One region of the Bacillus sp. DU-106 genome, then DNA from elsewhere that is predicted to be linked to it. Evidence: riboswitches for the same ligand, from Rfam matches in the RefSeq annotation. Region 1 holds a riboswitch; the other holds the start of a gene.
The links. A riboswitch is a leader RNA that binds a small molecule or an ion and turns the genes downstream of it on or off. The one in region 1 is predicted to bind S-adenosylmethionine.
Positions count from the first base shown of each region.

Region 2: linked by a shared signal. The riboswitch ahead of C3Y97_RS03990 (sugar ABC transporter substrate-binding protein) and the one ahead of C3Y97_RS01070 (ABC transporter permease) in region 1 are both predicted to bind S-adenosylmethionine.

Region 1 is NZ_CP026607.1:180,788-184,886, reverse strand. Features, by position in the region: gene C3Y97_RS01075 (ABC transporter permease) at 1-811, opposite strand, end outside; gene C3Y97_RS01070 (ABC transporter permease) at 828-1,745, opposite strand; SAM riboswitch class I at 1,882-1,987, opposite strand; gene C3Y97_RS01065 (DUF3951 domain-containing protein) at 2,155-2,370, shown strand; gene C3Y97_RS01060 (hypothetical protein) at 2,387-2,890, opposite strand; gene C3Y97_RS01055 (hypothetical protein) at 3,164-3,610, shown strand; gene C3Y97_RS01050 (multidrug effflux MFS transporter) at 3,644-4,099, opposite strand, start outside.
Region 2 is NZ_CP026607.1:764,510-768,608, forward strand. Features, by position in the region: gene C3Y97_RS03990 (sugar ABC transporter substrate-binding protein) at 1-1,022, opposite strand, end outside; SAM riboswitch class I at 1,111-1,216, opposite strand; gene C3Y97_RS03995 (NCS2 family permease) at 1,305-2,606, opposite strand; gene C3Y97_RS04000 (SDR family oxidoreductase) at 2,809-3,675, shown strand; gene C3Y97_RS04005 (L,D-transpeptidase) at 3,742-4,099, shown strand, end outside.

The DNA of each region.
Region 1 (4,099 bases):
GTGCATCATTCGTCATCGTCCCCCAGCTTGCTGCCGGTGATTGCACTCCTAGTCCGATAAAGCTTAAAAATGATTCTGAGAAAATAGCTGCGGGAATTGTAAATGATAAATTTACGATAATAATGCCCGTTAAGTTCGGAATTAAATGCCCGTATATAATTTTCATATGGGATGTACCTAATCGCTCCGCTGCAATAACAAACTCTCTTTGTTTTAAAGATAAGACTTGCGCCCTAACGAGACGTGCCATACCAATCCATCCTGTTAATGCAAGGGCGATAATAATGGTAAAAAGACCTGGTTTCATAACAATTAATAGTAAAATAACAATTAATAAATACGGGATACCGTATAACACTTCGATTCCTCGTATAATCCACTCATCAATTAATGTCCCAAGGGGATTGCGCCCTCTCACATATCCACTAAATCCTCCGATTAGCACACCAAGTCCTATATCAAGAGCAGCTGCCACTAATCCAACTGTTAATGAAATTTTCCCGCCAGCCCAAGTACGTGCCCATGTATCTCTTCCCAAATCATCTGTTCCGAACCAATGCTCACTACTAGGTGGTAAGTTTGTTGCCTCTTTTACTTGTTCACTCGCAGTAAATGGCGTTAAACTTTCACCAACAAGTGAGAAAACAATAATGAGTAATAATGTCACTGATCCTAAAACTGCGATTGGATTCGATACAAACTTACGAAACACTTCTTTCTTTCGGCTAATCTTTTGCTGATCTTTATTTATCGTTAATTCTTTCTTCTCTTCATTTGTTAATAACTGGTCATTAATTTCATAAGCTCCCATCTAAACATCCCCCTCCTTACGTAATAGAACGAATACGTGGATCAACAATACGATGAATAATATCTGTAATAAAAATACATACAATTAAAAGTGCACTATAAAAAATGGTTGTTCCCATAATCACTGGATAATCTCGATTAAAAATACTATCTACAAAATATTTTCCGAGACCAGGAATTGAAAAAATCTTTTCAATAACGAAAGTACCTGTTAAAAGTCCCGCCATTAATGGTCCAACAAATGTAAGTACCGGAACAATTGCATTTCGAAGAGCATGTCTTATAATAATCTTCTTAATCGGTATACCTTTCGCTCTCGCTAACTTAATATAATCACTCTGCAGTACTTCGATCATATTAGAGCGAACAAATCTTGTAATCACTGCGATTGGTCCTAACGCTAATGCAAAGGATGGCAATACCGTATGTTCAAATGTACCCCAAGAAGCTACTGGTAAGAGCTCGAATTGAATAGCGAATACTTGTATAAATAGTGGTGCTAAAATAAAGCTCGGAATAGAAATACCGAGGATGGCAAGTAAACTTACACCGTAATCAATTACCTTCCCATGATAGAGAGCAGCAAATGTACCTGCAGCAATTCCGACTAGCAATGAAATAATAAGTGCTTGTAAACCAATAATTGCTGATGGACCAAAACCAGTTGTTATAATTTCTGATACACCTTGCCCGGTTGATTGAACAGATTCACCAAAATCAAAATGAACTACGCCGTCTAAATAAGCAACATATTGATTCCATAACGGTTCATCAAGGTGATACTTCGCTCTCATGTTTTGGATCACTTCTTCAGGAAAGACTTTTGCATCTGATGAAAATGGATCCCCCGGAATAATATGCATAATTAGAAATGTCACCGTCGTAATAACCCATAGCGTGAACACCATAACTGATAATTTTTTAATTACATACACCCTAATAACCCCCTAAACACATATATTTACTTAGTTTTATAAACGTACTCTTTCCATTACTCCCTTTTCTCTTTTTAGAATACAAAAAGCCTTGATCTTAAAAAATAAGATCAAGGCTTAATAAACAAAGGCCCATCACTTATCTTTCAAGACTTGCTTGCTGGAATTAGCACGGTGTTCCTATTACAGAACCCGCTGCTGAGGTGTCATAGGGCCAGTCCCTCTACCTCTCTGGATAAGTAAATTGCTATATTATTATTTGGTTCAAATTGTATATTTCGAATTATAATTCTGAAAAAATGAAAAGTCAATCAAATTGGATATATTTAGAAAAATCAGTTTTCAATACTTTTATTTATCTATATCGTATTTCGCTTATAATAAAAAAAGATATGAAAGGAGTTATAAGATGGACCCCTTACTTCTAGCTACTATAGGATTACCCTTAACAATCGTTATACTTGTCATCATCGGCTTCTACAAACTCTTCATCAAAAAGAAAAGTATCACTTCTTTTTATACCCCTTTCGATAATATTACCGGGCAAACTATTTCCGAATTTCACGAAGAACAGAAGATATTAGTATCCGAGGATGAAGATGGAGATGGCAAGAAGAAAAAATAACCTTGCATAGGCAAGGTTATTTTTTCGTTTCTGCTTGAAAACGTTTATAGTATGTCGATGCTGTTGCAAAATTAATTTCTATATCACGAATCAACGATGAATCTTCTTCTTTAGCTAACTTCTGTAATTTTTTCATTGCTTGTTCCGATTCATTCAAGAAACCGACATATACCTCATGTTCTTGCTCTTTCGACTTCGGAACACGAATTTCTTTTCGTATATGATCAATATCTTCTAACATGCTCGTTGTTACCTTTTGCACATCTTCTTTATATGTAGCAGTCGTTATTTCCTTACCGCCCTTTTCTTTTGCCACTTCAAATAACTGCAGTGCATTATTAATTTCTTTATTCATTTTCAAATCGTATTTTTCATGTACTGCAAGGTATTCTTTCATTTCTTCTGTTTGTTCTGTAGATTGCTCTACCTTTTCTTTCGGTTCTTTCGTATCCTTATTTCCATTACATCCTGCTAGAAGGATCATACTTCCCATTACAGCAATACCCAAAACCTTCTTCATCTCTTCTTCTCCTTTTATCTACAGCTACTACTCATTATAGTTTCTTTTATCTCCACTTGTTATTATACCGAGAACATCCTACTTTTTACACTTAAGACGACATCGTAACATGTATACCAACATGTTTGTCACAGTATCGTCACTTTATACAAATAACTTTTGCACTGCTTTACTACTCACCTTACAAAACTGTAAGCACACATAAAGAACAAACCATGCTAGACTTACATATGCATAACGCAAACATATGTAAGGTTTTAAGGAGAATCATCTATGTACAACACAATACCTTTTATGGGAGAAGATATTCGTGTCCTTATTCGCGAAAAATCACTTCATATCGAAAATACAGAGAGCCTTCGCCGCGTATTAAAGAAGAAGCATGCTCCATTTAAGTTAGCTCAATATTTAAAACAACAACATACAAATCAATTTCATACCGTGCTCAATATATCGGATAAATCATTAACAATCGAAATCATCGGTCATGTCTACATTGGAAACTTTGCAGATACCTTAAAGGAAATCCCACGTATACCGAAGATTGCTCCTATTATCGTTAAAAAAGCGTATAAAATTACTGACCATACCGATATTATCGACTGTGGGGAAAAAGAAGTCGATAGTAATCGCTGGGTGTGGGATAAACTTGCTGTTTTATATGATACGATCATGAATAATATGTATGAGGTATTTCAAAGAAATGAAAAAAAGAACTGATTCAAACATTCCCTTTGAATCAGTTCTTTTTTGTTAAGCCTCTAAATTTTGTTTTTGCTGCAGTTCAAACTGCTTCTCACTTCTTCTGGCCATAAATAGATAACATAACACTGCTCCTACTTCACAAAGCGCAATAACAACCCCCATCGGTAATGCTGTATTACTTCCACCGATACCTACTAGCGGCGCAACAAGAGCTCCTGAAATGAACTGTAATAAGCCTAATAAAGCTGATGCTGTTCCTGCAGCTTGTTTCTGATTTCTCATCGCTAATGAAAACCCAGTTGTTGATACAACCCCGACACTTGATACGACAAGGAATAACGAACATAAAACACCGATTAAACCTATTCCTAGTACGATTGTCAGTAGTAAAGATAGGCCACCAACAGCTGCGATAATAATACCAGCAACAAATAATGTCTTCTCATTCACTTTCCCCGCTAAACGACCCGTTACCTGACTAGCAATAATAATACCGATGCCGTT
Region 2 (4,099 bases), 580 kb from region 1:
ATTGTTATATTTTCTTTTGGTAAACTATTTTTCTTTACTAAATAAGGTTCTAGTGAATAAATATCTGGCGTTTGTTCACCAGCAATTTTTTTGTATAAAAATCGTACTTGAACCTTACCTACTTCAGCTGGATCAGTTGCAGCTGTAGCAGTCCAAGGTGAGTTTTCTTTTTGCATGAGTTGTAAATCCTCATTACTTAAGTCAATGCCATATACTTTTATATCTGTACGACCAGCTTGTTCAAGTGCTTTAACAGTCCCTTTAGCAAACTCATCCCACGAAGCGAAAATAGCTTGTAAATCGCCTTTTTTCGGATATTTCTTTAGTAAAGCTTCTACTTGTGTTTGTGTATCGAGTGGCGTGTTATTACTAGCAGTACCGAATCTTGCGATTTCTTTTATATTTGGATACCGTTTATAAAAAGCATCAATGATAACATTGCGACGTTCCATTGGAGCAAATCCGCCGACCCATACAACTGCGATATTTCCTTGTCCATTCAAATCTTCCGCTAATGTTTTTAATGATTTCCATGCAAGACTATAGTCATCTTGATCAATAATTGTCACACCTGGCAAGCGTAGATCGTTATCGAACGCAACTACGGGAATGTTCGCTTGTAACGCTTTTTCTACTCCAGGTTTTAGTGCTTCAGAACGGCCATGATCAATTAAAATACCATCCACTTTTGAATTAATAGCAGTATCTAAATTTGCAGCCATTTTTGCTAAATCGTTATCAGAATTGTAGACTTGTACACTGCCGCCAAATAGCTCAACTTGTTTTTTGACACCCTCAATATATTGAGAGGAAAAAGTTCCGATGGACATTTGCATAATTAATGCGATTTTTAATGGCTTCTTCATTTGGCTTGGAATTTCTGTTTGTAATTGATTTTCTACCGTTGTAGTCGCCTTTCTCACAGTTTGTTGCTTTTGTGAAGAGATAGTATCTTGTTCATTTGTACAAGCTGCTAATGTAAATAAGAGAAAAATAAGTACGATGGAACATAATTTTTTCATAAAAAAATCCCTCCTAAACTAAAAAGAGAGAGGAGGGAGTGAAAATAAAAAACGCCTTTTCATATAGAAAAGACGCCTTATCATATTACTCTTATCTTTCAACACAATGTGTTGTAAGAATTAGCACCGTGCCCATAAATGGGTCGGTTGCCGGGCTTCGTAGGGCTCATCCCTCCACCTGCTCTTGATAAGACATCCGATATTTAACTATTTTGAATTATTCCACAAACGAATGGTATTGTCAAACAGTATTTATAAAAAAATCCCTCAGGAAGAGGGATTTTAATGTGGTAAGAATATCAATTGATAAGCAAACAAAATTCCAAATACATATACAAGTGGGTGAACAGCACGGAATTTACCTTTTGCCACTTTCATAAGTGGGTATGAAATAAATCCAAGTGCGATACCTGTTGCGATACTTGATGTAAGTGGCATGCTTAAGATTACTAAGAATGCTGGGAATGCTTCATCAAATGCGTCCCAATCGATGTGGCGAACTGAACCCATCATAAGACTACCAACGATAATTAATGAGGGTGCAGTAATAGCTGATACACCAGAAACAGCACTTACTAATGGGCCGAAGAATGCTGCTAGTGCGAATAGAACCGCTACTGTAACAGTTGTTAAACCAGTACGACCACCAGCTGCAACACCAGCAGATGATTCAATGTAAGCTGTTGATGGTGTCGTTCCGAACATAGAACCAATAGTTGCTGAGAATGAGTCAGATAGAAGAGCTCGTCCTGCTTTTGGAAGCTTTCCGTCTTTCATAAATCCACCTTGTTGTGCAACGCCAAGTAATGTACCTGTTGTATCGAATAGTGTAACAAGGAAGAATGAGAATACAACGCCGTATAATCCGTAGTTAATTACGTCAGATACAGCAGTAATTGGATTTGAAACGATAATTCCTTCTGGTAAACCAGGCATTGATGTAACACCGTTTGAGAATGATAATTGTCCCGTGAAGAAAGCGATAATACCAGTTAATAGCATCCCGATAAATAGTGCGCCATTTACATTTAAAGACATAAGGACAATTGTAATTCCAAGTCCAGCTAATGCTAGTAGTACTGGAGCAGAGTGAAGATCACCAAGTCCAACTAAGTTTGCATCATTTTTTGTAACGATACCTGTTAAACGTAAACCGATAAAGGCGATAAATAGCCCGATACCAGCAGTAATTGCATGTTTTAAGTTTTCAGGAATTGCTTCCATTAATTTTGTACGGAAAGATGTAAATGATAGCAAAATTAAAATCATACCTGCTACGAATACAGCAGAGAATGCAATTGCGAAAGTCATGCCTTCATGCGCTTTTACAACAGAGTAAGAGAAGTAAGCATTTAATCCCATACCTGGCGCGATTGCGATTGGTAAGTTTGTAAAGATTGCCATAAATAATGTTCCGACAACAGCAGCGATAATTGTTGCTGTAAATGCTTGTTCAAATGGAACACCTGCATCTCCAAGGATAACAGGGTTTACGACAATGATATATGCCATTGTTAAGAAGGTAATAATACCTGCCATAATTTCAGTTTTAATAGAAGTTTTATGTTTTGAAAGGTTAAACATATAAACATCCTTTCTGTTTACGAATAATTTTCACAACAGTTATATATAATATTCGTTTTTTATCTATTTTGCAATAGTTTTGCATAAAAAGTTTATAACAATTCATATTTTGTGTCTTAAATTCGAATATTAATCGTAAAACGATGTGTGAATTTCAGCTTTTTATTGTGCACATGCTAAGGAAAAGGAGTTGAAAGCAGCTATGCCACAGCAAAAAAACTTTATAACAATGCCTACGCAACATCAAAATAAGCAGCCAGGTATTGAATCATTAATGAGCCCCCTTCCGCAGTTTGAAGATGCAAACTATAAAGGAAGTGAAAAGTTAAAAGGGAAGAATGTGTTAATTACGGGAGGAGATAGCGGAATTGGACGAGCAGTTTCCATCGCTTTTGCAAAAGAGGGAGCAAATGTTGCGATTGCTTATTTAGATGAGGAAGAAGATGCAAATGAGACGAAACAACGTGTTGAAAAAGAAGGTGTAAAGTGTGTATTGTTGCTGGGGGATTTGAGTAATGAACAGCATTGTAAAGATATTGTGGAAGAAACCGCCCGGCAGTTAGGTAGTTTAAATATTTTAGTGAATAACGTTGCACAGCAATATCCGCAGCAAGGGCTAGAGTATATTACAGCAGAACAGCTAGAAAAAACATTTCGTATTAATATTTTTTCTTATTTTCACGTTACGAAAGCAGCCCTTTCTCATTTGAAGAAAGGGGATGTCATTATAAATACGGCATCTATCGTTGCATATGAAGGAAATGAAACGTTAATTGATTATTCCGCAACGAAAGGAGCAATCGTAGCTTTTACAAGATCACTTTCTCAATCGTTAGTGCAAAAAGGGATTCGGGTAAATGGTGTTGCACCAGGCCCGATTTGGACACCGCTTATTCCATCGAGCTTTGATGAGAAGAAAGTCTCTCAGTTTGGGAGCAATGTCCCGATGCAACGGCCTGGTCAACCATATGAATTAGCGCCGGCATACGTATACTTGGCATCTGGTGATTCATCCTATGTTACTGGGCAAATGATACATGTAAATGGGGGCGTTATTGTAAATGGATAGTTTTCATTTATAAGAGCAAAGTAATGTTAATTCCACTTATTATAGGGAGCGCTAGGGGGGATATAGCTGAAAAAGTTATGTTTCATCATACTATTATTTTTCATCCTACCGGTTAGTGCTTTTGCTAATACAGATCATTTAATATTAGTAAATCTTACGACGAACCAGTTGTCTTTTTTTGAAAATGGAAATTACACAAAAACATTTCCAGTAACGACTGGAAGAGATCGTACACCTACGCCTGAAGGTAATTTTTGTATTATAACTAAATTTAAAAATAAAGAATACCATCGAAAAAAAATACCTGGGGGTGCACCGAATAACCCTCTTGGTACGAGGTGGCTTGGACTAGATAAGAATGAATATGCAATTCACGGGACGAACCGGGAATGGACGATTGGAAGTAGGGAATCAAATGGCTGTA